Regions from separate parts of the Achromobacter sp. 1011811831 genome, predicted to be linked through region 1. Evidence: predicted binding sites of a transcription regulator. Region 1 holds the regulator's gene; each other region holds the start of a gene.
The links. Region 1 encodes sigma-54, which starts transcription at its own class of promoters, with help from an activator protein. Its sites were predicted from a motif close to TGGCANGNAANCTGCTTT; they were not measured.

Region 2: adh (aldehyde dehydrogenase) is a predicted target of sigma-54. The motif match lies at 5,265-5,282, and genes of this name have one in related genera.
Region 3: glnA (type I glutamate--ammonia ligase) is a predicted target of sigma-54. The motif match lies at 3,557-3,574, and genes of this name have one in related genera.
Region 4: atzF (allophanate hydrolase) is a predicted target of sigma-54. The motif match lies at 2,435-2,452, and genes of this name have one in related genera.

Annotation. Positions count from the first base shown of each region.
Region 1 covers NZ_JCBANG010000051.1:2,039-9,315, reverse strand. The annotation lists gene AC6LJ9_RS18775 (Bug family tripartite tricarboxylate transporter substrate binding protein) at 125-1,105, opposite strand; gene AC6LJ9_RS18770 (hypothetical protein) at 1,299-1,922, opposite strand; gene rpoN (RNA polymerase factor sigma-54) at 1,939-3,366, shown strand; gene AC6LJ9_RS18760 ((2Fe-2S)-binding protein) at 3,488-3,769, shown strand; partial or broken gene AC6LJ9_RS18755 (LysR substrate-binding domain-containing protein) at 3,981-4,826, opposite strand; gene AC6LJ9_RS18750 (DMT family transporter) at 4,993-5,907, shown strand; gene bfr (bacterioferritin) at 6,308-6,784, shown strand; gene AC6LJ9_RS18740 (hypothetical protein) at 6,898-7,277, opposite strand, start outside.
Region 2 covers NZ_JCBANG010000075.1:8,477-15,753, forward strand. The annotation lists gene AC6LJ9_RS23240 (LTA synthase family protein) at 1-652, opposite strand, end outside; gene AC6LJ9_RS23245 (LysR substrate-binding domain-containing protein) at 898-1,815, opposite strand; gene AC6LJ9_RS23250 (DUF2917 domain-containing protein) at 2,017-2,211, shown strand; gene AC6LJ9_RS23255 (2-hydroxychromene-2-carboxylate isomerase) at 2,211-2,867, shown strand; gene AC6LJ9_RS23260 (hypothetical protein) at 2,956-3,117, shown strand; gene AC6LJ9_RS23265 (DUF779 domain-containing protein) at 3,186-3,563, opposite strand; gene adh (aldehyde dehydrogenase) at 3,659-5,188, opposite strand; gene AC6LJ9_RS23275 (sigma-54-dependent Fis family transcriptional regulator) at 5,441-7,277, shown strand, end outside.
Region 3 covers NZ_JCBANG010000059.1:7,317-14,593, forward strand. The annotation lists gene ntrC (nitrogen regulation protein NR(I)) at 1-712, opposite strand, end outside; gene glnL (nitrogen regulation protein NR(II)) at 712-1,776, opposite strand; gene glnA (type I glutamate--ammonia ligase) at 2,086-3,498, opposite strand; gene hemW (radical SAM family heme chaperone HemW) at 3,683-4,900, opposite strand; gene rdgB (RdgB/HAM1 family non-canonical purine NTP pyrophosphatase) at 4,936-5,559, opposite strand; gene AC6LJ9_RS20375 (EAL domain-containing protein) at 5,730-7,277, shown strand, end outside.
Region 4 covers NZ_JCBANG010000091.1:14,404-21,680, forward strand. The annotation lists gene urtB (urea ABC transporter permease subunit UrtB) at 1-841, opposite strand, end outside; gene urtA (urea ABC transporter substrate-binding protein) at 855-2,108, opposite strand; gene atzF (allophanate hydrolase) at 2,488-4,320, shown strand; gene uca (urea carboxylase) at 4,349-7,277, shown strand, end outside.

The DNA.
Region 1 (7,277 bases):
CCTCAGGGTATTCCCTGGTTCTTTCGACAGGCCGGCAGGCGCGGCGCGAGCCACGCGTTTCGCGGTGGCGCGGGGCTCGCGCGGCCGGACGCGCAACAGCATGAGCGCGCGCCGGCCCAGGCGCCTACTGCGTCTGCATATGGCCGTTCTTGACCACTTCGCCCAGGCGCTTGCGCTCGTTGGCGGCGAACTCGGCGAAGCTGGCGCGCGAACCACCGCCCGGCTCGATGCTGCTCTGGCGCAGCGCATCCTGCACTTCACGCGTCTGCAGCGACTGCTCGACCGCCGCGTTCATCTTGTCGAGCACGTCTGCCGGCGTGCCGGTCGGCGCGTACAGGCCGGCCCAGTGGCCGATGCGCACCGTGCCGAAGCCGGCCTCGGCCGTGGTCGGAATGTCCGGCGCGCTGGCCATGCGCTTGTCCCAGGTGGTGGCCAGCGCCTTGAGCTTGCCGCTCTGGACCAGCGGCAGCGTCACGATGCTGGCCTCGGAGGTGGCGTCGACCTGGTTGCCGATCACCGCGCTCACGCCTTCCGAGCCGCTCTTGTAGGCGATGGGCTCTACCGGCAGGCCGGTGGCTTCCTTGAGCATCTCGGCCACGAAATGCGGCGTGCTGCCGTTGCCGGCCGTGGAAAAGGTGATGCGGTCGCTCTTGGCCTGCTTGGCGCGTGCCACGAAGTCCTTCAGGTCCTTGGCGGGGTTGGACGGATGGGTCACGATCACCGACGGCGTGATCGACAGCAGCGCGACGGGCGTCAGCGCCTCGTCCTTGTACGGCTGGTCGGAACGGATCAGGCTGTTGGTGACGGTGCCGTTGCTGCCGACCAGGTAGGTGTAGCCATCGGCCGGGCTGCGCGCCACGTGCGCCGCGCCGATCACGCCGCCGGCGCCGGGACGGTTCTCGACGATGACGGGCTGGTTCAGCGCGGCGCCGACCGCCTTGGCGATGATGCGGGCGACCAGGTCATTGGCGCCGCCAGCGGTGAACGGGGCGACGAAGGTGATGGGCTTGTCGGGCCAGGCGGCCAGGGCCGGCGCGCTGAACGAGAGGGCGGCCGAGCAGGCCAGCGCCATGCTGGCGGCGAACCGGACGGAAGTGCGGAACATGGAAAGCGGACTCCAGGAGGCCGGCCGCGCGGTCGCCGCGGCAGGGCCGCCGGCGCTTGGTGTCGGTATGACGCGCAGCCCGCGGTTGCGCGAGCCTGGCCGGCCAGTATAGGAGCGGCTTGCTGGCAGGGGACTGAAATGCAAAAGCCGCCTGGACGGCGGCTTCTGGCGGGTTGCGCGGAAGGGGTGTCGCTTATCGGGCGGGGCCGATGCGCGGCTCGACGTAGCGGTCGGCGCGCGCTTCGCGGCGCGGGGCGTCGTCGTCGCGGGAGCCGGCGCGCGGCTTGCCGCCGCCTTCCAGGATCTCGGCCTGGCGCGCCACCATGTCGATCTTGGCGATGCGGCTGTGGCGGATTTCAGACAGCGAACGGCGCAGGTCGCCGACGGTGAAGGGCTCTTCGCGGTCGCCCCAGGTCCAGCGCAGCACGCCCAGCGATTCGTCGGACAACTGCGGCGCCAGTTCGGCCAGCACCTCGGTCTGCACCGGCGTGGCGCGGCCGGAGGCCAGGCTGGCGGTCAGCCAGGCGCGCAGCGCGAAGAAGACGATGAGGCTCCAGATGCCGACCCCGACCCACCACAGGTAGGGGCTGAACTTCTGCACCATGTCCATCGTGGGCTGGCCCAGCGAGTGCAGGAATTCGAAGCTCACGCGCTTGCCCGCGTCCAGTATCCAGTTGGCGACGAAATACCAGATGATGAGGGCGACGGCGATCACGATCGCGCGCAGGAGGAGTCTGGGAAGCGCAAGTTTGAGCAGGGTTTGGCCGATCAGGCGGCTATCCTGGCGAACGCGCTCGGGCGAAGTCTGATTCATCATGCAAAATATTGTACCTATGACCCGTCCGATTTTAGAACTGCGTCCTGGTCAGCATCTGACGCTGACCCCACAACTGCAGCAATCGATCCGATTGTTGCAGTTGTCCACGCTCGAACTGGAAGCCGAGATCTCGCAGGTGCTGGCGGACAACCCGCTGCTCGAGCGCGACGACGAGCCCGCGGCGCCCGAGGCGCAGGCGGAGTCCGAACGCGAATCCTCGGTGCAGGACGACGAGCCGGCCGCCGAGCGCGACACGCCCATCGAGGAAATGCCCGGCTCCGGCGGGGTCTATCCAGATGAGGACGGCGGCCCGCCCGAGGCCGCCATGCCGGACACGCTGCGCGAGCATCTGCTGGGCCAACTGATGCTGACCCGGGCGGCGCCGCGCGACGCTGCCTTGGCCGCCCTGTTGATTGACGAGCTGGACGAGAACGGCTATCTGGGTTCGCCGCTGGAGGAAATCCTGGGCTGGCTGCCCGCCGAGCTGGAGCCGGACATCGACGAGCTGAAGGCGGCGCTGTCGCTGCTGCAGTCCTTCGATCCGCCCGGCATCGGCGCGCGGGACATGGCGGAATGCCTGCTGTTGCAATTGCGCCACCCCGATATCGGCCGCCTGCCCGAGGCGGCCGACCCGGCGGCGCTGGCCTGCGCCCGCGAGATCTGCGCCCGTCACCTGCCGCTGCTGGCCACCGGCAATGTCGCCCGTCTGTGCGTGGCGGCGGGTTGCGACGAAACCCGATTCCGCGCCGCGCACGCCCTGATCCTGCGCCTGGAGCCGCGTCCGGGACGCGCCTGGACCGTGCCGGCCGCCGACTACGCCGTGCCGGACGTGATCGTGCGCAAGACCCGGCGCGGCTGGCAGGTCACGCTCAACAGCGCCGCCGTGCCGCGCCTGCAGATCAACGGCCTGTACGCGCAGATGCTGGGCAACCAGAAGGAATCGGCCCACGCCGGCCTGCAGGCCCAGCTGCAGCAGGCCAAGTGGATGATCCGCAACGTCGAGCAGCGCTTCGACACCATCCTGCGTGTGTCCCAGGCCATCGTCGAGCGCCAGACGGCCTTCTTCAGCCAGGGGCCGGCGGCCATGCGTCCGCTGATCCTGAAGGACATCGCGGGCGAACTGGGCCTGCACGAATCCACGATTTCGCGGGCCACGACGCAGAAGTACATGCTCACCCCGTTCGGCACGCTGGAGCTCAAGCGCTTCTTCGGGACGGGGGTGTCGACCGATGGCGGCGACGCCACCTCGGCCACGGCGGTGCAGACCCATATCCGCCAGATGGTGGCGGACGAGAACCGTGCCAAGCCGCTGTCCGACAGCCAGATCATGGAAAAGCTGGCCGACCAGGGCATCGTGATCGCCCGGCGCACGGTGGCCAAGTACCGCGAGGCCTTGCGCATCGCGCCGGCGGCGCTGCGCAAGGCGCAAGCCTCGGTCCGGTGAAATCAGGGACGAATCGTTAGGAATTCGTCCCTGATTTCAAATACTTGCGTGACAAATCGGTTGCAAATTTTTTTAGGACAGCCGCTTGCCAGATTGAGAATAATTTTCGATAATTATTCTCATGTACATTTGTGTATGCAACGCGATCACCGAACGCCAAGTCCGCGCCAGCGTGGACGCGGGCGCAACCACGCTGGCCGACCTGCAGTTCGAGCTGGGCGTGGCGACCTGTTGCGGCTGTTGCGCAGCCACCGCCACGGAATACCTGCCCGGCGGCCGTTGCTCCAGCGTCTGCGACGTGCGCTCGATCGCCGTTCCGGTCAATCCTCCCGCCGCCCTGACTGAACAGGCCAGCGCGCCGGCGGCCAATACCTATCCGGTCATCCGGGTGGCCGTCGCCTGATCCCTCCAGCCTGATTGATCTGGCTTGATCACATAGCCACGGTTGTCGACCGTGGCTTTTGTTTTTTGGGCGCGCCCGCCGCGCGAGTCCCCGCGTTCTTCCTGTCAGCGCCCGTCTTTTCCTCTTGCGGCTTGCCGACGCGCGCGGATCCTCCCGATTCCTTGAATTTTCGCTGACCCTCCACCGTCCAGGGCGACGGCTGGCGCCATGCCTCGGCGCAGAAAGCCTGCACCGTCAGCGCCACCTGGCGCGCCGGTTCGCGCGCCGCCGCGCCCAGGCAGAGCGCCAGCTCGGTAGGCGGCGCCACGGGCAGGTGTCCGTCCACGATGCGCAGGCCGGCGGTCAGGCAGCGGCGCTCCAGCAGCGCCACGCCCAGGCCGCCGGCCAGCGCCGCCTGCAGGCCCAGCAGGTTCGGGCTTTCATAGGCGATGCGCCAGCGCCGGCCGGCCGCTTCCAGCGCGTGGATGGCGCGGTTGCGGTAGATGCAGCCCTGGGGAAACGCCACCAGCGGCACCGGTTCGGCGTCGGGCAGCGGCCAGGCATCGGCGGCGATCCAGTGCAGGTGTTCCGGCCAGGCCGCCAGCGCCGCGCCCGCACCCAGGCCGGCCCCGGGTTCGCGCTTGAGCAGCGCCACGTCCAGGTCACCGCGTTCCAGGCTGCGCGTCAGCCCGGCGCTCAGGTCGCAACGCACCGACAGGCGCAGCGCCGGCCGTTCGCGCGCGTAGGCCGCCAGGATGGCCGTCAGGGCTTCCGGCGCGAAGTCGTCCGGGATGCCCAGGCGCACCACGTCCACGCGCTGGCGGCCGCTGACGGCCTCGCGCACCTCGGTGGACAGCGCCAGCATGCGGCGGGCATAGCCCAGCAGCCGCTCGCCGTCCTCGGTCAGCTGGACCTGGCGGCCGTCGCGGATGAACAGCGCGCATTCCAGCGCCTCTTCCAGCTTGCGGATCTGCTGGCTGACGGTGGATTGGCTACGGTGGACGCGTTCGCCGGCGCGCGTGAAACCGCCGGCGTCGACGACGGAAACGAAGCTGTGCAGCAGGTCGAGATCAAGCATGGCGGGGTCTGGAAAGAGGTCGCGCCTTCCGGACGGAAGGCGGATTCATGCATTCGATTTTCAAATACTTTCGATCTGAATAAAGCGTTTGTCAATGGATAGGGTGGCGCGCAGAATGGCCGCCAGCATGTCGCCACAGCGGCGGCGCCCTCTCTCCGAGACTCGCATGAAAACCCCCTTGCTAGCTGTCGCATCTCCCGCCCGCGCCGATTCTCCAGCCGCGTTCGCGTTGTTGCCCGTCGCCGCGTTCTGCCTGTTGTGGAGTTCAGCCTTTGCCGCCGCCAAGATCGCCGTGCGCGATTGTCCGCCGATGACCCTGCTTGCCGTGCGCTTCGTGATCGCGGGCGCGCTGATGCTGGGCGTGGCCGCGGCCACGGGCCGCTGGCGCTGGCCGAGCCGGCGCGACTTCGCCGCGCTGGTCTTGCTGGGCCTGCTGAACAACACGCTGTACCTGAGCTTGAGCTGGTCGGGCATGACGCTGGTGTCATCGGCTTTCACCGCGGTGCTCATCAGCACCAATCCGCTCTTGATCGGCGTGCTGGCCGGGCCGGTGCTGGGCGAGCGGCTGAACTGGCGCAAGCTGCTGGGCCTGTTGCTGGGCGTGGCCGGCGTGGCGGTGGTGTTGCGCTCGCGATTGAGCGGCATGCAGGAAGACGCGCACGGCACTTTGCTCGTGGTCGGAGGCCTGCTTGCGCTGGTGGCGGGCACGCTGCTGTACAAGCGCTTGAAGCCGTCCGCGGACCTGTGGATGGGCACCGGCATCCAGTCGCTGGCCGGCGCGGCCGCGATGGTGCCGATCGCGCTGGCGGTCGATGATCTGGGCGCGGCGCACATGACAGCCAGTCTGTTCTGGAGCATGGCCTACATGATCATCGCGGTGTCGATCGGCGGTTATTACTTGTGGTTCATGATCCTGGGCCGCGCCAGCGCCACCGCGGCCAGCGCGCTGCATTTCCTGATGCCGCCGCTGGGCTTGCTGTTCGGCTGGCTGGTGTTGAGCGAGCCGGTGTCGTGGCTGGACCTGCTGGGCATCGTGCCGATCGCTTTCGGCATCTGGCTGGCCACGCGGCGCGCCGATTGAGTCCGCGATATCCACCAGGTCGATGCGTGAAGGCGCCGCCCGCGCTCATGCGGTCGTAGATATGCAACAGCGCGGATCGCGCGCCGTACGCGGGTTTTTCAGCGATGCGGCGCGCGATCCGCGCTGCGCTTGACGCGCATCAAGGCGCGTAATTCGGCGCCGTGGCCGCTTCCAGGCCGCATGCAGCCTACATGGCGCGTGCAAGGCATCGCTCACGCAAACTCATTCTCATTATCCTGTCGCTTTCGTGTTGCGCTTGCAAAGCCGTTTACCAAATGCAGAGCAAGGCTAGGCGCGGCCCCGCGCCGGATGTTAGTCTGCCGGGGTTGCGTACGCGCGGCATCGCGCGTCTTCCTGTCGCGATGTGCTCGCATCGCGCCTGACTGCAAGGAGTCTCATCATGAAAGGCGATAAAACCGTCATCCAGCATCTCAACAAGCAGCTGACCAACGAGCTGACGGCCATCAACCAGTATTTCCTGCATGCGCGCATGCTGAACCACTGGGGCTTCGACAAGCTGGGCAAGCACGAATACGAAGAGTCGATCGGCGAGATGAAGCATGCCGACCGCCTGATCGCGCGCATCTTCATGCTCGACGGCCTGCCCAACCTGCAGGACCTGCACAAGCTGCTGATCGGCGAAGACGTGCCGGAACTGCTGGCCTGTGACCTCAAGCTGGAGCAAGGCGCGCAAGCCACGGTCAAGGAAGCCATCGCGTATTGCGAATCGGTGCGTGACTACGTGTCGCGCGATCTGTTCCAGGACATCCTGGACGACACCGAAGAGCACATCGACTATCTGGAAACCCAGATCGACCTGATCGACAAGGTCGGCCTGCAGAACTACCTGCAGAGCCAGATGTCGGTGCCGGAATAAGGTTGCCGGCCTGGCGGCGGTCACAAGATCGCCGCCCACAACAAAGGCGCCCCGCGGGGCGCCTTTGTTGTTATACGCGGCCAGCGCGCCGCGTCGATATCATTGCGATCACGTTACTGCGGACGGGCCGGGCATTCGGCCATCGTGCCCCAGGCGCGGTTCGGCGCACAGTACTTGTTGCGCGCGGCCCAGGAACACGAGGGGCGTTCGAAGAAGCCTTGCGTGGCGCAATGCGCCAGCTCGCGCTTGAGCGCGTCCTGCCAGCCGGGGGCGCCGGGCGCCTGGGCGGTGTTCGGGGGCGGCGGCGCGGGCATCATCTGGCCGGAACCGTAGCCGCCTGCCTGGACCTGGCCCTGCCCCGCGCCGCCGTTGACGGCGGTCGAGGTGCCGGGCGCCTGCAGATCCAGCGTGCTGACGTCGGACGTGCCCGTGGGCAGCGGCACCTGCTGCGAGGCCGCGGCGATCTCGCGCGCCTGGTCGGCCGAGATGCGTT
Region 2 (7,277 bases), on a different contig from region 1:
GGGGGAACTTGCTGATCGAGCCGCGGCAGGCCAGCACCGTGATGCCGATGATCAGCAGCAGCCGCAACGCGCAGGCGATGGCCGAGCGCGGCGTCGGCCGGGCCCGCTCCAGCCGCGCGCGCCATTTCGCGGTCAGCCACCAGGTGGCCGCCAGCACGGCCGACAGCAGCAGGCCGGCGCGCAGCACGGGATAGCCCTGCCACACGGTGCCCAGGACGGCCGAGGTGTCTTCGTCGATCAGGCCGAACACGAAGACGTCGATCGAGCGGGCGAAGGTGGCGTAGTAGAAAACGCTGATCACCGTGGTGGCGGTGAACAGCATGGCCATCACCGCACCCAGCGCGGACTGCCAGCGCAGCCAGCCGCGTTGCAGCCGGGGAAAGGCGGCGATCGCCAGGCCGGCCAGCAGCGGCGCCGAAAAGGCGATGGCGGCGACCTTGATGTCGAACAGCAGGCCGATGGTCAGCGAGCGGCCGACGTCGGCCGACGAGGCCGCGTACAGCGACGGCGGCGCGTGCTTGGCCAGCAGGTAGGCGCGGCCGGCGAACTGCGCCAGCACGCTGACCAGCCAGGGGGCCAGCAGCAGCAGGAAGGACTGCTGGAAGTTCTGGAACCAGCCTTGCCAGGAAAAAGACGGACGGGAAAGCTTCATCGGCGCCAATAGGTAAAAAAAACCTGCCCACCAACGGTCAGGGCCGGGTGGCGGGATGCTGCGGACTGCTTTGGGGAAAGGCGCGGCTTCAGCGCCGCGCGGGGGCGTGCGGAGCAGGGCGCGTCCGAGAGGTTCTTTGCATCATTGCGGAGGCGTTTCACTGCAGGCCGTCGGCATTCTAGCGAAGTCGCGGCCGGTCTTTATAAAGTTCTGTATAAATTTGTCCTCGCGGGCCGCCACAGGGGTCAGTCCCCCAGACCGCGCGCCGTGGCCGCCGCCTGTTCCGTCAGCCAGCGCGTCACCACGTCCGCGTCGGGCGTGCTGCGGCGGGCGTTGCGGACCAGCCAGTAGGCGTGCTCGGTGGCGCTGGCCGGCTGCCCGCCCACGGCCGCCAGCCGGCGGTCGGCCAGCATGGGCGCGATCAGCGCCAGGCGGCCCAGCGCGATGCCGTGGCCGGCCAGGGCCGCGTGCACGATCTGGTCGTACTGGTTGAAGCGCAGCATGCCCTTGGGCCGCATGCGCGACAGGCCGCGCGCGCTGAGCCATTCGGACCATTGCAGCCAGGGACGGCTCGGGTCGTCGAATTCCAGAAGTACGTGGCGCTGCAGTTCGCGCGCGTCCAGGCCGCGCACGTCCAGCGTGGGGTGCGCCACCGGCACCACCGATTCGCCGAACATCCAGGCGGCGCCGTCGGGCACGGTGTCGCGCAGGCTGTAGCGGATGGCGATGTCCACGCTTTCTCGGTCGATGTCGATGACCCGGTTGTCGGCCGCCACGCGCACATCGATGTCTGGGTGGGCCGCCTGGAAGTCGCCCAGGCGGGGCAGCAGCCACAGCGAGGCCACGCCGATGGTGGTGGTGACGGTGACCGGGGTGCGGCGCTCGGGCGCGCGCAGCTGCTCGGTCAGGTCGCCGAGCTGGGCCAGCCAGATATCGGCCATGCGGAACAGCCGGGCGCCTTCCGACGTGAAGGACACGCTGCGAAAGCCGCGCACCAGCAGCGGCACGCCCAGGTGAGCCTCCAGCGCCCGGATCTGGCGGCTGACGGCGGACTGGGTCACGTGCAGGTCCTCGGCGGCCAGCGTGATGCTCATGCGTCGCCCCACGGCCACGAAGCCTCGGACCAGATCAAGCGGGGGCAGTTTGGCCAGCGGGTATGACATTCCTGAAACTCATGCGTAAGGGGTCGAAATATCGCTTGAGCACTATACCGCCTGAAGCGTCCAATATGACTCAGACGATGGGTTCCGTTGCATTTCATGCGAGGGTTCCCGCCGCGATAGCCGTTGCCGGGGCAGGGGGGCGTCATGATCCAGTTATGTTGCACTGCGGGAATGTCATTCCGTTTGGCCGGGCGTTCGACTATGCTGCTCAGACGCGCTTCGGGCCTGCGCATCGTGTGCCATGCCGGCACGCTATGGGTGTCCGAATACCGCCAACCCGAAGACAGCGTGCTGCATGCGGGAGAGGCCATCACCGTGGACAGCGATCGCGATGTCGTCCTCAGCGGCCTGCCGGATGCGCAGGTCGCGCTAATTCAGGTCGCCGGAGCCCCGTGATGAATGTTCCCCAGCCCGATATGCCGCGCATGCAGATGTGGTTCGATTTCGCCAGCCCGTACAGCTACCTGGCGATCGAGCGCATCGAGGATCTGGCGCGCGATGTCGGGGTGCGCGTGGATCTGCGGCCCTTCCTGCTTGGCCCGATCTTCCAGGCCCAGGGCTGGAACGACACGCCGTTCCGGCTGTTCCCGGGCAAGGGCGCCTACATGATGCGCGACATCGCGCGCCTGGCCGACAAGTACGGCGTGACCTACCGCCGTCCGCGCCTGTTCCCGCGCATCAGCGTGCTGCCGGCGCGCATCGCGCTGATGGGACAGGATGAATCCTGGGGGCGCGATTTCTGCCTGGCCGTGTTCCGCGCCAATTTTCAGCATGACCTGGACATCCAGGCCGAGGACGTGGTCCATGATCTGCTGCGGGACCTGGCGCTGGACGCGGACGCGCTGATCGGGCGCGCCAAGACCGAGGCCGTCAAGGAATCGTTGCGCCGCCAGGTCGACCGCGCCCGCGACTTGGGCCTGTTCGGCGCGCCCACCTTTTTCGTCGGCGACGAGATGTTCTGGGGCAACGACCGGCTCGAGGATGCGCTGGCGTGGGCACAGCAGGGCCGTTCGGCCGCCCGCGCCACGGCCCGTGTCGCCGCGTCGGCCTGAGGCCGCGTCATCCACTTGATGGCCGCGCTGCGCGCTTGAATGCAGCCGCGTCGCAGGCCGCCGTTTTTCCCTCCCCTTCAGTCTGGCAATGAAGAACTCCAGCAGTCCCTTGCGCGGCGCGCCCATGCCGGGCGGCCGTTCGTTCACCCAATTCCGCGCCGCGCGCATCCGCCGCGTCGCGTTCCAGTGGAAACAGTCCGGATCCGGCCACGCCGTGCCGCAGGTCAAGCAGGGGCCGGGCGGCGGCTGAGCCTGGTCAGGCCCCGATCTTCCGACTGTGCGAGGCCGTCAGGCCTTTACGGGTCTGGCCCCACGGTTCTAGCCCCGGCCCACCGGCGCCACGTTCGCCCATTCCTCGTCCGAGTACAGCCGCGAGCGCAGCAGGAAGCGCCGGCCCTCGGCGCTGTCCAGCGAGAATGCGCCGCCCCGGCCGGGCACGGCGTCGATGATGAGCTGGGTGTGCTCCCAGTAGGCGAACTGGTCCTCGCCCATGTAGAACGGGCAGCCTTCCAGGTCGCCCAGCAGCACGTCGGCGCCGCCCACCATGAATTCGCCCAGCGCGTAGCACATGGGCGAGCTGCCGTCGCAGCAGCCGCCGGACTGGTGGAACATCAGCGGGCCATGCTTGACCCGCAGCGTGGCGATGAGGTCGCGGGCCGCGTCGGTGGCGACCACGCGCGGCGTGGCTTCGGACATGGCGTGTCTCCGGTTGCGCGTTGCGGACCCGGTCGGCGGCGCTTGCCGCGGACCGGGCGGGCGGCGGCCGCGACGCCGCCGCCGCTGTCACCGGATCAGAAGAAGCCCAGCTTCTTGGGCGAGTAGCTCACCAGCAGGTTCTTGGTCTGCTGGTAGTGGTTGAGCATCATCTTGTGGTTCTCGCGCCCGATGCCGGATTGCTTGTAGCCGCCGAACGCCGCGTGCGCCGGATAGGCGTGATAGCAGTTGGTCCAGACGCGGCCGGCCTTGATGCCGCGGCCCATGCGGTAGCAGGTGTTGATGTCGCGCGACCAGACGCCCGCGCCCAGGCCGTAGAGCGTGTCGTTGGCCTGGCTGAGCGCGTCGTCGGCGTCCTTGAAGGTGGTCACGGCCACCACCGGGCCGAAGATTTCTTCCTGGAAGATACGCATCTTGTTGTGGCCCTTGAACACCGTGGGCTGCACGAAGTAGCCGTGCTCCAGCGCGCCGGCGAGCTGTGCGCGCCCGCCGCCGGCCAGCACCTGCGCGCCTTCCTGCTTGCCGATGTCCAGGTAGGACAGGATCTTTTCCAGCTGCTCGGTCGAGGCCTGCGCGCCCAGCATGGTGTCGGCGTCCAGCGGATTGCCCTGCTTGATCGCGGCCACGCGCTTGAGCGCGCGCTCCATGAATTTCTCGTAGATCGATTCCTGGATCAGCGCGCGGCTGGGGCAGGTGCAGACCTCGCCCTGGTTGAGCGCGAACATCACGAAGCCCTCGACGGCCTTGTCGAAGAAATCGTCGTCCTCGGCGGCGACGTTGTCGAAGAAGATGTTGGGCGACTTGCCGCCCAGCTCCAGCGTCACCGGGATGATGTTCTGCGACGCGTACTGCATGATGAGGCGGCCGGTGGTGGTCTCGCCGGTGAAGGCGATCTTGGCGATGCGCTTGCTGGAGGCCAGCGGCTTGCCCGCTTCCAGGCCGAAGCCGGTGACGACGTTGAGCACGCCCGGCGGCAGGATGTCGGCGACCAGCTCGGCCAGCAGCATGATGCCCAGCGGCGTCTGCTCGGCCGGCTTGAGCACCACGCAGTTGCCGGCGGCCAGCGCGGGGGCGAGCTTCCACGCGGCCATCAGGATGGGGAAGTTCCACGGGATGATCTGCCCGACCACGCCCAGCGGCTCGTTGAAGTGATAGGCCACCGTGTCGTGATCGATCTCGGACAGCCCGCCCTCCTGGCTGCGGATGGCCGAGGCGAAGTAGCGGAAATGGTCGATCGCCAGCGGGATGTCGGCGGCGCGGGCCTCGCGGATCGGCTTGCCGTTGTCCCAGGTCTCGGCCGTGGCCAGGCGCTCCAGGTTGGCTTCCATCACGTCGGCGATGCGCAGCAGCATGCGCGCGCGCTCGGCCGGCGCGGTGGCGGCCCACTTGGGCGCGGCGCGGTGCGCGGCGTCCAGCGCCATCTCGATGTCGCGCTCCTTGGAGCGGGCGTTGCGCGTCAGCAGCTGGCCGGTGACGGGCGTGAGGTTGTCGAAGTATTCGCCGTCCGCCGGTTTCTGCCAGCGCCCATCGATGAAATTGTCGTACTGCGGCTTGATGTCGATGCGCGTGCCATAGGTGTCGGGGGTGACGCGGGTCGCGATGTCCATTGCTAGTCTCCGTAGGTGTATTTATGCAGCGGGTTTGTGCAGCGGGATTGGCGGCGACAGCCTGCCTGCATGCTTACAAGCAATCCGCGTGCCAACCGGGGACGCGGCTGGACAAGCGCGCGGACTGCGTGCGAAAGTAGGCTTGCGCGCGCCTCACGCAGGCGCGGACGGCGCAAGGCCGTCCCGGCGCTGTCGCGTTTTGCGACAGCGTCGCGCAACAGGTGTCGCAGAACGCCGCTCAAGGAGACATGCATGGCCATCCAGACCCGTCGGCAGTCGCTGACGCAAGCGCGCCTGCTGTTCAACCAGCAAGGCGCCGTGCCCGGCGGCATGGTCGCCGAGCCGATCCTGCGTTCGTGGCGGCGCTGCGCCGACCTGGGTTTCGACATGCGCGGCCTGCGCCCCGCCGAACCGCTGACCCAGGCCGAGCTGCGCGAGGCCCGCGAGCGCAACGAGGCGCTGCGCCGCATGTCCGATCCGGCCATGGCCGAGCTGCGCAAGCGCGCGCACGGACAGGGCGGCCTGGTGATCCTGTCCGATTCGCGCGGCCTGGTGCTGGACTGCGGCGGCGACATGGATTTCGCCCAGCGCGCCTCGCGCATCGCCCTGATGCCCGGCTCTCCCTGGGACGAGGCGGCGGCCGGCACCAATGCCATCGGCACGGCGCTGGTCGAGGGCCGTTCCATCGTCGTGCACGGGGCCGAGCACTATTTCGAGCCCAACCGCATCCTGACCTGCGCGGCGGTGCCGGTGTGCGACAGCCAGGGACGGATCCTGGGCGTGCTGGACCTGTCCAGCCAGGCGGGCGGCATCCGGCCGGATGCGCTGGCCCTGGTGCGTGCCGCCGTGGACCAGATCGAACACCGCCTGTTCGCGCAGGCGCACGAGCGCGACACCGTGTTGCGCCTGCATGCCGATCCGGCCGGGCTGGGGGCGCCGGGCGAGGCGCTGCTGGCGTTCCGGGGCGACCTCCTGGTCGGGGCCAACCGGCTGGCGCTGCGGGCGCTGGCGTTCTCGGCCACGGCGCTGGGCGTGTATCGCCATGAAGACCTGTTCGAAGACGCGCTGGCGCACGCGCCCGATGCCACGGGCCGGGTGCAGGCGCGCAACGGGGCCGTCTATCACGCGCGGCTGAGCCTGCCGCCGTCGCCCGCGCCGCGCGCCTTGCCGGCGCCGGAACGCGGCCAGCCGCGAGCCGTCGCGCCCGCGCCGGCCGCCGTCAGCCTGGACGCGGCGGCGCTGGACGCGCTGGGCCGCGCGGTGCACCTGATGGATGCCGGCGTCTCGATCCTGTTGCAGGGTGAAACCGGCGCGGGCAAGGAAGTGTTCGCGCGCCAGATGCATGCGCGCAGCGGGCGCGCCGCCGGGCCGTTCGTGGCCGTGAACTGCGCGGCCCTGCCCGAAAGCCTGATCGAATCCGAACTCTTCGGCTATGAAGACGGGGCCTTCACCGGCGCCCGCCGCCAGGGCAGCAAGGGGCTGCTGCGGCAGGCGCATGGCGGCGTGCTGTTCCTGGACGAGATCGGCGACATGCCGCTGGCGCTGCAGTCGCGACTGTTGCGCGTGCTGCAGGAGCGCGAGGTGTCGCCGCTGGGCGCGGCGCGCCCGGTGCCGGTGGATTTCGCGCTGCTGTGCGCCACGCATCGCCCGCTGGCGCACGAGGGCGCGGACGCGCCGGTGCGGCCGGACTTGTATTTCCGCATTGCCGAATACACGGTGACGCTGGGGCCGCTGCGCGAGCGGGCGGACCTGCGCGAGCTGCTGCGCATGCTATGGAACGCGCAAGGCGCGGCGACGGCGTTGCCGCCCGCGGTCGAGCAGGCGCTGGCCAGCTACGCCTGGCCGGGCAATTACCGGCAGCTGGCCTCGGTGCTGCGCACGTTGCGCGTGCTGGCCGGCCCGTCGGGCGTGGCCAGCCTGTCGATGTTGCCGGAGGAGATCCAGCGCGGGGGCGCCAGCAATGCGGCGCGGCATGCGTCACCTCAGCCCGAGGCGTCGCCGCCCAGCCTGCAGGCGCTGGCCGACGCCGCCATCCGCGAGGCGCTGGCCGCGCATGGCGGCAATGTCAGCCGCGCGGCGCGTACGCTGG
Region 3 (7,277 bases), on a different contig from region 1:
GCGTGCCGCCGTGCGCTTCCTCGAAGCGACCTCGGCGCAGCGTGTTGGCGCCGGTGAAGGCGCCGCGTTCGTGGCCGAACAGCTCGGCCTCCAGCAGGTCGCGCGGAATCGCCGCCGCGTTCAGCGCGACGAAGGGACCGCCGGCGCGCACGCCATGGCCGTGCAGCGCCCGCGCCACCAGTTCCTTGCCGGTGCCGGACTCGCCCGTGATCAGCACGGTGACCTTGGACTGGGCCAGCCGGCCGATGGCGCGGAAGACTTCCTGCATGGCGGTGGACGAGGACTGCGTCATCATCCAGCGCTCGTTGTTCTGCGCCTCGTCCTGCCCGGGCGCGGCCTCGTCCTGCTGCGAGGACTCCTGCATCGCGCGCTGGATCAGCGCCACCGCCTCGTTCACATCGAAGGGCTTGGCCAGGTAGTCGAACGCGCCGCCCTGGAAGGCGGACACGGTGCTGTCCAGGTCGGCGAAGGCCGTCATCACGATCACGGGCAGGCCGGCGTGGCGTTCCTTCAGCTGGCGCAACAGCTCCAGGCCGTTGCCGCCCGGCATGCGTATGTCCGACACCAGCGCAGACGGGATGTCACGCGCCAAGGCGTCCAGCACGTCGGCCGACTGGGAGAAACTGCGGGTGGGGATGCCAGCGCGCGCCAGGGCCTTTTCAAGCACCCAGCGAATGGCCTGGTCATCGTCGACGATCCATACAGGTTTCATCAGTGTGCGGGCTCCATCGGAAGGACCAGGCGGAACTCGGTGCGCCCGGGCCGGGATTCGAATTCGATGATGCCGCCGTGCTGCTGCACGAAGTCCTGAGCCAGGCTCAGGCCCAGTCCCGTGCCGCCGGCACGGGCTGTCACCAGCGGGTGGAAAATGCGGTCGCGGATGTGCTCGGGCACGCCCGGACCGTTGTCGATGATGGACAGCACCAGCGCCAGCCGGTGCTGCCGGTGCGCCAGCATGACCTGCCGCGCCACCCGCGTGCGCAGCGTCACCACGCCATGCTCCACGCCGGCGTCCCTGGGACGCGCCATCAGTTCCTGCGCGGCATTGCGGGCCACGTTCAGCACCGCCTGCATCAGCCGGGCCGCGTCGCCCTTCAGGTCGGGCACGGAGGCGTCGTAGTCGCGCAGCAGCGTGATCGCGTCGCGGAACTCGGCCTGTATCAGCGCGCAGACGCGCTCGCAGATCTCGTGGATGTTCACCGGCCGCGCGTTCAGCGGCACGCGCTGCGGTCCGCTCAGGCGGTCCACCAGCGCCTGCAGGCGGTCGGCTTCGGAAATGATGACCTGGGTGTACTCGGCCAGCGCCGCATTGGGCAGCTCGGCCTCCAGCAATTGGGCGGCGCCGCGCAGTCCGCCCAGGGGATTCTTCACTTCATGCGCGAGATTGCGCAGCAATTCGCGGTGCGCCTCGATCTCCTCGACCAGGCGATGGCTGCGATCGGCCAGCACGCGCTGCTCGATCTCGCGCGCCTCGATCAGCACGGGCCAGCGCTGGCCCGTCAGCCCGACGGTCGTGACCGACACCTCCACCGACTCCATGGCGCGGCGCAGGAACGCCAGTTGCCTGACGTCGGCATAGCGGCCGCCAGCGGCGCGATCGATGGAGGACTGTATGTGCTCGGGGTTGTCGAACAGCGTGGCGGCCGAATGCCCGCACAGCTGCTTGCGCGACCGCCCGAACAGATCCTCGGCGGCGGCGTTGGCGTATTCGATGTGGCCTCGCCCGTTCACCAGGAAAACGGACGTGGCGAGCAGGTCTAGAGCTTCTACATTCATCTCAGTTACCCATCGCGCTACGCGCCACCCGCAACGCAAGAAATCAACACAACTCCATCGAGAACGCAGCGGAACCGGCCAAGCCGGCCCGCCAGCGTCACCCATGGAGACAAACACTCCGGGCAGCAACGCCTCAATTCAGCGATGCTCCCCCACCCAAGACCGCGCGGAGCCGGCTTTGCCGGTCCGTAGCGGTGCCCCCTTGAGGGGGAAGCGCGTAGCGCTTCGGGGGTGGGACTCGCCCCCCGGTCCGCAGCTGCGCCCCCTTGAGGGGGAAGCGCCAAAGGCGCTTCGGGGGTGGGTGTCACCTCATAGGCTGTAGTACATGTCGAACTCGATCGGGTGCGTCGTCATGCGCAGACGGTTCACATCGCCCATCTTCAGGTCGATGTAGGCGTTGAGCATGTCGTTGCTGAACACGCCGCCACGGGTCAGGAACTCGCGGTCCTTGTCCAGGGCTTCCAGCGCTTCTTCCAGCGAGGCGCACACGGTCGGGATCTTGGCGTCTTCTTCCGGCGGCAGGTCGTACAGGTTCTTGTCGGCCGGATCGCCCGGGTGGATCTTGTTCTGCACGCCGTCCAGGCCGGCCATCATCAGGGCCGAGAAGGCCAGGTACGGGTTGGCCAGGGGGTCCGGGAAGCGCGCCTCGACGCGGCGGCCCTTCGGGTTGCCGACGTAGGGGATGCGGATCGAGGCCGAGCGGTTGCGGGCCGAGTAGGCCAGCTTGACCGGGGCTTCGTAGTGCGGGACCAGGCGCTTGTACGAGTTGGTGCCCGGGTTGGTGATGGCGTTCAGCGCGCGGGCGTGCTTGATGATGCCGCCGATGTAGTACAGCGCGAAGTCCGACAGGCCGGCGTAGCCGTTGCCCGCGAACAGGTTCTGGCCGTCCTTCCAGATGGACTGGTGCACGTGCATGCCCGAACCGTTGTCGCCGACGATGGGCTTGGGCATGAAGGTGGCGGTCTTGCCGTAGGCGTGGGCCACGTTATGAATGATGTACTTGGTGATCTGCGTCCAGTCGGCGCGCTGCACCAGCGTGCTGAACTTGGTGCCGATTTCCAGCTGGCCGGCGCCCGCCACTTCGTGGTGGTGCACTTCGACCGGCACGCCCATCTGTTCCATCAGCAGGCACATTTCCGAGCGCATGTCCTGGAACGAATCGACCGGGGGCACGGGGAAGTAGCCGCCCTTGACCGAGGGACGATGGCCGGTGTTGCCGCCTTCGAAGTCCAGGCCGGTGGACCAGGAGGCCTCTTCCGACTTGATCTTGACGAAGGTGCCCGACATGTCGGTGTTCCAGGTCACGCCGTCGAACACGAAGAATTCGGGTTCCGGACCGAAGTAGGCGGTGTCGCCCAGGCCCGAGGACTTCAGGTAGGCTTCGGCGCGCTTGGCCAGCGAGCGAGGATCGCGGTCATAGCCCTTCAGGTCCGAAGGTTCGACCACGTCGCAGGACAGGATCAGCGTCGGCTCTTCGCGGAACGGATCCATGTTGGCGGTGGACAGGTCGGGGATGAGCAGCATGTCCGAGGCTTCGATGCCCTTCCAGCCGGCGATCGACGAACCGTCGAAGGCTTGCCCGCTTTCCAGCTTGTCTTCATCGATCGCGCTCGTGGGCACGGACACGTGGTGCTCGCGGCCCACGGTGTCGGTAAAGCGGAAGTCGACGAATTTGACTTCGTTGTCGGCGATCTGTTTCAGGACGTCTTTCGGGCTTGCCATGTCATCTCCATTAGATAAAAGGGTCGAGGGCGCTGCCGCTCGACTGGCATGAAAGAGGGAAGCAATAAGCGTGCCAGGTTTGCCCCCAGGGAATCCCCGGGGACAACGGCGAGTAAGAAGGAAAATGTAGCACCAATATGGTGCAAAAGATGGGGCATAAACGCCCCATCTTGGTGCCTTTTTGCTATAGGAACATTTCCTGGAGGTCGTTCAGGAAGCGCCAGCCCAGGGCGGTCGCCTGCAGGCGGGTGGGATCGGCGTCCAGCAGGCCGCGCTTGGCCGCTGCCTCCAATTGGTGCGCGATGACGGCCAGCGACAAGCCGGTGCGCTCGCTGAACAGGGTCGCCGCCACGCCATCCTTCAGGCGCAAGGCGTTCAGCATGAACTCGAATGGCAGCTCGTCCGGTCCGACCTGGCGGCTTTCGGCCAGATGGCTGCCGTCGCGCGCGGCGGCGGCCTGCATCCAGGATTCCGGGTTGCGCAGCCGCGCCTCGCGCACGATGCGGTCATGGAAGGACAGCTTGCCGTGCGCGCCCGGCCCGATGCCCAGGTAGTCGCCGAATTCCCAGTAATTCAGGTTGTGCCGGCAGCGCGCGCCCGGCCGGGCGTAGGCGGACACCTCATAGCGGGCCAGGCCCGCGGCGGCCAGTTCGGTTTCGACCAGGTCCTGCATGGCGGCGCTGGCATCGTCGTCCGGCAGGTCCTCGGGCGGGAACTTGGCAAAGACCGTGTTCGGCTCCATCGTCAGATGATAGAGCGACAGATGCTCGGTGCCGAAGGCCAGCGCCTGGCGCAGATCGTCCGTACAGGCCGCCAGCGTCTGGCCCGGCAAGGCGAACATCAGGTCCAGGTTGACGCGCGGCACGGCGCGCTGCGCCATCTCGATCGCGGCGCGGGCCTGGGCTGCGTCGTGGATGCGGCCCAGCTTCTTGAGCTGGACATCATCGAAGCTCTGGATGCCCAGCGAGAAGCGCGTCACGCCGCTGGCGGCGTAGTCCCGGAAGCGGCTGGCCTCGGCCGTGCCGGGGTTGGCTTCCATCGTGATCTCGGCGTCCGGCCACAGGTTCAGGCAGGCGCGCAGCATCGCCAGCAGCTCGTCCAGCCCGGCGGCCGACAGCAGGCTGGGCGTGCCGCCGCCGATGAACACCGACACGACCTGCCGGCCCCAGATGCCGGGCAGCGCCTGCTCCAGGTCGCTGCGCAGCGCATCCAGGTAGGCGCGTTCCGGAATGCCCTCGCCCGGCGATGCATGCGAATTGAAATCGCAGTACGGGCACTTGCGCACGCACCAGGGCACGTGCACATAGAGCGACAGCGGCGGCAGGCTGGTCAGGGCGGAGCCCGCCGCCAGGCGCGGGCGCGAAGCGCCCGACTCGGCGCGGATGGGAATGGTGATGGACATGCTGCGGTACGAATGCTGGGAGGGCGGCGCGCCGCTCAGGCCTGGTTGAGCTTGCCCAGCAGCTCGCGCAGCGCGCGGGCGCGGTGGCTGACGGCGTTCTTTTCCGCCGGATCCAGCGATGCGGCGGTCAGGCCCAGGTCAGGCAGGTAGAAATGCGGATCGTAGCCAAAGCCGTTGGCGCCCTCGGGCTGGTCGATGATCTCGCCGTGCCAATGGCCTTCGCCGATGAGCGGACACGGATCGTTCTCGGCGCGCACCAGCGCCAGCACCGCCACGTACCAGGCGCGCCGGTCGGCCTGGCCGGCCAGCTTCTGGACCAGCAGCGCATTGTTGGCCTGGTCGGATTTCTCGCCGCCGTGCATCTTGGCGTAGCGCGCCGAATACACGCCGGGCGCGCCCTGCAGCGCGGCCACGCACAGGCCGGAGTCGTCGGCCAGGGCCGGCAGGCCGGTCAGGCGGCTGGCATGGCGGGCCTTGGCCAGCGCGTTCTCGATGAAGGTGACGTGCGGCTCTTCGGCCTCGGGCACGCCCAGCTCGCCCTGGGGCACCAGCTCCATGCCCAGCGGGGCGAACAAGGCGGAAAATTCACGCAGCTTGCCGGCATTGTTGGACGCCAGCACCACGCGGCGCAGCGATTCGGGAATCTTGGGGGAAGTCATGGCGGCATTGTAAGGGAGCCGGCCGGCGCCGCCCTGCCCGCCCCGGCCTGCCATGCCGCTGTTGCGCCAGCGCAGGAAGAGTGATGAATATGGCAATCGCGCAACAAGACAGACATATTTTATTGTCACTATGGATAATCTTGTCACTGATCGTATCTGACGCACCGGCGATGAACTCTCTTCACGCTTTGCCCCGGCCGGTTGCGGCCGGCGCTCCCCATTCCATTCCGGCTGTGGGGTCTGGTCACGCCAGTCTGGCCGGCATCTTGCGCGAACGCCTCCTGCAACCCCGCTTCCAACCTGTCATCGACCTGGCCCAAAGCCGCATCTACGGCCATGAGAGCCTGATCCGCGGCCCGTCGGACTCGGCGCTGCACTTTCCCGACGCGCTGTTCGCCGAGGCCCGCCGCCAGGGCCTGCATCCCCAGCTGGAACTGGCCAGCTTCCGCGCCGGCGCCCAGGGCTTCCACGAAGCCCAGGCCCAGGGCAAGCTGTTCCTGAACCTGTCCGGCTCGGCCCTGATCCATTACTGGACGCTGTGGGGCGACGAAATGCCGCTGCGGCTGCTCAAGGATTGCGCGCTCGAACCCACCAGCATCATCGTCGAGCTGACCGAGCAGGATCCGCTGTCCGAGCACATGGCCACCCTGGGCAGCGCCTTCGCCTGCCTGCGCGACTGTGGCATGCGCATCGCGCTGGACGACTACGGCGTGGGCAATTCCAACCTGCAGCTGTGGGCCGAGATGCAGCCCGATCTGGTCAAGATCGACCGCTACTTCTTCCGTGGCATCGGCCAGGACGACCGCAAGCAGAACATGGTGCGCGCCATCCTCAAGGTCGCCCAGCACCTGGGCACGGCCATCGTGGCCGAAGGCATCGAAACGGCCGAGGACCTGGCCGTGGTGCGCGAGCTGGACATTCGCTACGCCCAGGGCTGGCTGCTGGGCCGCCCCGAAGAGGCGCTGCTGACCGAACTGACGCAGCCGCTGCGCGATTCGCTGCGGTTGCGCACGCCCACGCCGCTGGCCCAGCGCTCGGCCGGCGGCACCGCCGCCAGCCTGAGGGTCGAGGCGCCCGCCGCCCTGCTGGACAAGCACACCAACGACGATGTGCACCGCCTGTTCATGGAACACAAGCACCTGCACGCCGTGGCCGTGGTCGACGCCGACAACCGCCCGGTCGGCATCATCAACCGCCGCGATTTCTCCGAGCACTACGCGCAGCGCTACACGCGCGAGCTGTTCGGCCGCGACACCTGCTCCACCTTCATGAACGGCGAGCCGGTGCTGGTCGACCTGAACGTGTCGATCGACCAGCTCAGCCACGTGCTGATCTCCGAAGACCAGCGCTACCTGATGGACGGGCTGATCATCACCCGCGACGGCCGCTACGACGGCCTGGCCACCGGCGAGACGCTGGTGCGCTCGGTCACCGAGATGCGCATCGAGGCCGCCCGCTACGCCAACCCGCTGACCTCGCTGCCCGGCAACATCCCCATCAGCCGGCACATCGCCACCCTGCTCGACGACGCCGAGGACTTCACCGTCTGCTATGGCGACCTGAACAACTTCAAGCCCTTCAACGACGTCTACGGCTACTGGCGCGGCGACGACATGATCCTGCTGACCGCCGAGGTCATCAAGCGGCATTGCGATCCGCTGCGCGACTTCGTCGGCCATGTCGGCGGCGACGATTTCGTGGTGCTGCTGCGCAGCCCC
Region 4 (7,277 bases), on a different contig from region 1:
CGCCGTGCGCCATGTTGATCACGCCCATCAGCCCGAAGGTGATGGCCAGCCCCAGCGCCGCCAGTAGCAGCACGCTGCCCAGGCTCAGGCCATAGAAGAGATTGCCGGCCCATTCGACGGTGGCCAGGCGGCGGTCGATGCGGCGCAGCGCGTCGGCGGCGGCCTCGCGCACGCCGGCGTCGGGTTCGACATGGGCGCCGTCGCGCTGCTGCGTCAAGGCCGCCAGCACGGGACGGAACGCGGCGTCGCCGCCTCGGCCCAGCAGTTCCACGGCATGACGCCGCGCGGCCGGATCGGCGCTTTGCAGTTCCAGCCTGGCCTGCGCGATCTCCAGCGCGGCGCGCACGGTCTCGTCGCGTTCCGTGGCCAGCGCTTGCGCGATCATGGGCAGCCGCGAGGGATCGGTGGTCTGTTGCAGGCGGCGCGCGGCGGCGAGCCGCGCGCCGGCATCGGCCGCGTGCAGCTGCGCGCCGGCCAGCGCCGCCTCGATGGCACGGCGCAAGCGGTTGTTGATGCCGATGGATGAGGATCCCGCCGGCAGGTCCAGCGCGGCGCCGCCGGCCGGGTCGGTGGCGCGGGCGCCATCACCGATCAGCACACGGCCGTCCGGCGCCGCGTAGAGCTGGTCGGCGCCCAGCGCGCGCAGCACGGCCGCGCCCTCGCCGCCTGGCAGAGCGCCCAGCGCGGCGATCGCCCGCAGCCTGGCGTCGGTATCGTCGCCCGCCAGCGGCGCCAGCAGGTCCTGGCCGATGCCGGCCGCCGCCACGGGCAGCGTCGGCCAGGCCAGGGCCAGGGCGAGCAGGAGACGACGCAGGTAGCGTGCGATCGCAGCGTTGCGCATGGCGGCCGTCTCCTTACAGGCCCTGCTTGCCTTCGTTGCCCGGGATGTACGGGCTCCAGGGCTGGGCGCGGATCGGACCCTTGCTCTTCCAGACCACGTTGAACTGGCCGTCGGCCTTGATCTCGCCGATGTACACCGGCTTGTGCAGGTGATGGTTGGTCTTGTCCATCACGATCTCGAAGCCGCTGGGCGAGCTGAACGTCTGGCCGCCCATGGCCGCGATGACCTTGTCCACGTCCGTGCTCTTGGCCTGTTCGACGGCCTGCTTCCACATGTGGATGCCGATGTAGGTCGCTTCCATCGGGTCGTTGGTGACCACGGTGGCGGCGTTGGGCAGGTTCTTGGCCTTGGCGTAGGCCTTCCACTTGGCGATGAAGTCGGTGTTGACCGGGTTCTTGATCGATTCAAAGTAGTTCCAGGCCGCCAGGTGGCCGACCAGCGGCTTGGTATCCACGCCGCGCAGTTCCTCTTCGCCGACCGAGAAGGCGACCACCGGCACGTCGGTGGCCTTCAGGCCGGCGTTGCCCAGTTCCTTGTAGAAGGGCACGTTGGAGTCGCCGTTGATGGTGGAGATGACGGCGGTCTTGCCGCCGGTGGCGAACTTCTTGATGTTGGCGACGATGGTCTGGTAGTCGGAATGGCCGAAGGGCGTGTAGACCTCGTCGATGTCGCTGTCCTTCACGCCCTTGGAATGCAGGAAGGCGCGCAGGATCTTGTTGGTGGTGCGCGGGTACACGTAGTCGGTGCCGAGCAGCACGAAGCGCCTGGCGCCGCCGCCGTCCTCGCTCATCAGGTACTCGACGGCGGGTATGGCCTGCTGGTTGGGCGCGGCGCCGGTGTAGAACACGTTCTTCTCCAGTTCCTCGCCTTCGTACTGCACCGGATAGAACAGCAGGCCGTTCAGCTCCTTGAACACCGGCAACACCGATTTGCGCGACACCGAGGTCCAGCAGCCGAAAACCACCGCGACCTTGTCCTGCGCCAGCAGCTGGCGGGATTTCTCGGCGAACAGCGGCCAGTTCGAGGCTGGATCGACCACCACGGGCTCCAGCTTCCTGCCCATGACGCCGCCCTTGGCGTTGATCTCGTCGATCGCCATCAGCGCCACGTCCTTGAGCGAGGTCTCCGAGATCGCCATCGTGCCGGACAGGGAATGCAGGATGCCGACCTTGATCGTGTCTTCGGCGGCATGGACCGACGGCATCCAGCCGGCCAGGGCCAGCAGGCTCACGGCGGTCAGTTGCTTGAGGGCTAGTCTGCGTTTCATGGGGACTCCTGGGTAGGTTGCGCCGGCATTGCCGGCATGAAATGGACAGGGCCTGTACCGCGCCTCGCCAGGACATCAAAGCAAGACCCGTGCCAGCCGCGCCGGAGGCGGCGGCGCGGCGGGGCCGCTATATGTAGGCGGGAAGGGCGGGGCGCGGGAACGATGCGGCGGAGCGGCTTGCTCAATCTGGTGCCGCGTGCACAAAACAGGTGCGTGATCTGCGCGGCGCTGGTGCGCGCCGGCGCCGCGACGGCGCGCCGCGCCTTGTGGCCGCGCGGGATGTCGTGGCAGGGAAACAGGGGGAAAACGCGCCGCGGGCGCGGACATGGCATGCCGCTTGCTTGGGAATCCTTACTTGCATACCAGAGAGGATTCCAGCATGAACGCCGCAGCAACGCAGTTCGACACCGCCGGTTGGACCATCGCGCAATGGCAGGCCGCCTATTTCGCGGGCGCCCGGCCCGAGGCGCTGCTGGCCGGCCACGCCGCCGCGCCGGACGCGCCCGCCGACAATGCCTGGATCCTGCGGGTCGACGGCCCGGCGCTGGCGCGCCAGCTGGACGAACTGGCGCGGCTGCTGGCGGCGGCGGACGGCGACCTGTCGCGCCTGCCGCTGTACGGCGTGCCTTACGCGGTCAAGGACAACATCGACGTCGCCGGCTGGCCGACCACCGCCGCCTGCCCGGCGTTCGCCTATACGCCCGACGAGGATGCCGGCGTGGTGCGGCGCCTGCGCGCCGCCGGCGCTATCCTGGTCGGCAAGACCAACCTGGACCAGTTCGCCACCGGCCTGGTGGGCACGCGCTCGCCGCACGGCGCGGTGGCCAACGCGTTCCGGCCCGAGTACATCAGCGGTGGATCCAGTTCGGGCTCGGCCTCGGTGGTGGCGCGCGGACTGGCGGCGTTCTCGCTGGGCACCGACACGGCCGGCTCGGGACGCGTGCCGGCGGGTTTCAACAATATCGTCGGACTCAAGCCCACGCGCGGCTGGCTCAGCGCCGCCGGCGTGGTGCCGGCCTGCCGCACGCTGGATTGCGTGTCGGTGTTCGCCCTGACGGTCGACGACGCGGCGCGGGTGGCCGACATCGCCGGCGGCTACGACGCGCACGATCCCTACTCGCGGGCCGCGCCGGCCGGCACGGCCCGCCCCTGGCCGGCGCGGCCGCGCTTCGCGGTGCCGGACAAGCTGGAGTTTCACGGCGACGCCGAGGCCGAGGCCGCCTTCGATGCGGCGCTGCGCGAGGTGCGCGCCAGTGGCGCCGAGCTGCGGACCATCGATTTCTCGCCCTATGCCGAGCTGGCCGCGTTGCTGTACCAGGGGCCGTGGGTGGCCGAGCGGTTCGCGGCGGTCGAAGCCTTGTGGCGCGAGCAGCCGGGCGCGATCGACCCGGTGGTGCGCGGCATCGTCGAAGAGGCCGGGCGCTACAGCGCGCTGGACGCCTTTCAGGCCGAATACCGCCGCGCCGCGCTGGCGCGCGCCATCCAGCAGTCGCTGGCGGACGTGGACGCGCTGCTGGTGCCCACCGCGCCGTCCATCTACACCATCGAACAGCTGCGCGAGGATCCGCTGGCGCTCAATTCGCGGCTGGGCCTCTACACCAACTTCGCCAACCTGGCCGACCTGTGCGCGCTGGCCTTGCCCGCGGGCATGCGCGGCGACGGCCTGCCGGCCGGCATCACCGTGCTGGGCCTGGCCTGGCAGGACCATGCGCTGGCCGAATTCGGCAGGCAATGGCAGGCGCGCCTGGGCCTGCCGCTGGGCGCCACCGGCAAGCCGCTGCCCGCCGCGCCCGCGTCGCGCGATCCGGCGCCGGGCATGCTGCGCGTGGCCGTGGTGGGCGCGCACCTTAGCGGCATGCCGTTGAACCATCAGCTGCGTTCGCGCCATGCCGTCTTGGTGGAAAAGACGCGCACGGCGGGTGACTACCGGCTGTATGCGCTGGCCAACACCACGCCGCCCAAGCCGGGCCTGGCCAAGCGCGCCGATGGCGCGCCCATCGAGGTCGAGCTGTGGGACATCCCCATCGCCGCGTTCGGCGGCTTCGTCGCCGAGATTCCGGCGCCGCTGGGCATCGGCACGCTGGAGCTGGAGGACGGGCGGCTGGTCCAGGGCTTCATCTGCGAGCCGCGCGGCCTGGAGGGCGCGCGCGACATCACGGCGCATGGCGGCTGGCGCGCCTACCTGGCCAGCCTGAATCCCGCCGTCCGCTGATCCCCCAATTCTTTCCAGGAGTCGCAACGTGTTCGATACCGTTCTGATCGCCAACCGAGGCGAAATCGCCGTCCGCGCCATTCGTACCCTGAAGCGCCTGGGCATCCGCAGCGTGGCGGTGTATTCCGACGCCGACCGCAACGCCGCCCATGTGCGCGAGGCCGACGCCGCCGTCGCGCTGGGCGGCGAGAAAGCCGCCGACAGCTATCTGCGCATGGACCTGTTGCTGGCCGCCGCCCGCGAACAGGGCGCGCAGGCCATCTACCCCGGCTATGGCTTCCTGTCCGAAAGCGCGGAATTCGCCGAGGCCTGCGAAGCCGCCGGCATCGCCTTCGTCGGGCCCACGCCCACGCAGATCCGCGAGTTCGGCCTGAAGCACCGTTCGCGCGAGCTGGCGGCGCTGGCCGGCGTGCCCATGACGCCGGGCACCGGGCTGCTGTCCAGCCTGGGCGAGGCGCTGGCGCAGGCCGAGCGCATCGGCTATCCGGTCATGCTCAAGAGCACGGCGGGCGGCGGCGGCATCGGCCTGTCGCGCTGCGACAGCGAGGCCGAGCTGACGGCGGCCTACGACAGCGTGCAGCGCATGGGCGAGCATTTCTTCCGTGACGGCGGCGCCTTCATCGAGCGCTATGTGGACAACGCGCGCCACGTCGAGGTGCAGATCTTCGGCGACGGCCGGGGCCGGGTGCTGGCGCTGGGCGAGCGCGACTGCTCGGTGCAGCGGCGCAACCAGAAGGTCATCGAGGAGACGCCGGCTCCGAACCTGCCGACCGCCACCCGCGCCGCCCTGCTGGAAGCGGCGGTGCGGCTGGGCGAATCGGTCGGCTATCGCTCGGCCGGCACGGTGGAATTCATCTACGACCCGGCCCGCGACAGCTTCTATTTCCTGGAGGTCAACACGCGGCTGCAGGTCGAGCATCCGGTCACCGAGGCGGTGACCGGCCTGGACCTGGTCGAGTGCATGCTGCGCGTGGCGGCGGGCGAACCGCTGGACCTGCTGGCCATGTCGCGCGCGCCGCGCGGCGCGTCGATCGAGGTGCGGCTGTACGCCGAGGATCCGTTGCGCCAGTTCCAGCCTTCGCCGGGCGTGCTGACCGAGGTGTATTTCCCCGAGGGGCCGCGCGTGGACGGCTGGGTCGCGACCGGCACCGAGGTGCCGGCCTACTACGATCCCATGCTGGCCAAGCTGATCGTGCATGGCGACACGCGCGAAGAGGCGCTGGCCAGGCTGTCCGACGCGCTGGCGCGCACGCGCCTGCATGGCATCGCCACCAACCTGGACTACCTGCGCCAGATCGTGGCCGACGCGCGCTTCGTGGCCGGCGAGCTGTCCACCCGCTTCCTGGAAACCTTCGAGTACCGGCCAGCGGCGATCGAGGTGCTGGAGGCCGGCACCTATACCAGCGTGCAGGACTATCCCGGCCGCGCCGGCTACTGGAATATCGGCGTGCCGCCGTCGGGTCCGATGGACGACTACGCGTTCCGGCTGGCCAATCGCATCGTCGGCAACGCGCCGGATGCCGCGGGCATCGAGGCCACGCTGGCCGGCCCCACGTTGCGCTTTCATGGCGACGCCGTCATCGCGCTGACCGGCGCGCAATGCGCGGCCACGCTGGACGGCGAGCCCGTGCCGATGTGGCGGCCGGTGGCGGTGCGCGCGGGCCAGGTGCTGGCCACGGGCCGCGCGCTGTCGGGCTGCCGCATGTACCTGGCCGTGCGCGACGGCCTGGACGTGCCCGTCTACCTGGGCAGCCGCTCGACCTTCGCGCTGGGACAGTTCGGCGGCCACGCCGGCCGCACGCTGCGCGTGGGCGACATGCTGCCCCGGGTCCGCCCCGGGTTGCCCGGCGCGCCCGCCGCGCCCCAGGCGGCGCCGCAGGCCGCGCCACCCGAGCTGGTTCCCGCCTATGGCGATACCTGGCGCATCGGCGTGCTCTACGGGCCGCATGGCGCGCCGGACTTCTTCAAGCCGGAGGCCATCGACGCATTCTTTGCCGCCGACTGGGAAGTCCACTACAACTCCAATCGCCTGGGCGTGCGCCTGACGGGCCCCAAGCCGGACTGGGCGCGCGAGAGCGGCGGCGAGGCCGGGCTGCATCCGTCCAACATCCACGACTGCGAATACGCCATCGGCAGCATCAACTTCACCGGCGACAGCCCCGTGATCCTGACCCGCGACGGCCCCAGCCTGGGCGGTTTCGTCTGCCCGGTCACGATCGCCAAGGCCGAGCTGTGGAAGGTGGGGCAGGTCAAGCCCGGCGACCGCATCCGCTTCGTGCGCATGGACTATGAACAGGCGGTGGCGCTGGAGGCGGCGCAGGACCGCGGCCTGCGCGAGCTGAGCGCTGCGGCGCCAGCCATGCCCGCCGCCGCGTCCATCGGCGCGCCGGCCCGCGCCACCGCGTCCGAGACCATCATCGCCGCGTTGCCGGCCGAAGGGACGCGACCGTCGGTCGCCTACCGCCAGGCGGGCGACGGCTACCTGCTGCTGGAGTACGGCGACAACGTGCTGGACCTGGCGCTGCGCATGCGCATCCATCTGCTGATGGAGGCGCTGCGCGAGCGGCCGGTGGCCGGCGTGCGGGAGCTGTCGCCGGGCGTGCGCTCCCTGCAGATCCGCTACGACAGCCGCCTGATCCGCCAGGACGCGCTGATCGCGCGGCTGTTGGAGATCGAGGCCGGACTGGCCGACGTGGCCACGCTCAAGGTGCCCACGCGCGTGGTCCACCTGCCGCTGGCCTTCGAGGACAGCGCCACGCTGGGCGCGGTGCGACGCTACCAGGAGACCGTGCGCGCCAGCGCGCCCTGGCTGCCGAATAACGTGGACTTCATCCAGCGCATCAACGGCCTGGCCTCGCGCGACGAGGTGCGGCGCATCGTGTACGACGCCAGCTATCTGGTGATGGGGCTGGGCGATGTCTACCTGGGCGCGCCCTGCGCGGTGCCGATCGATCCGC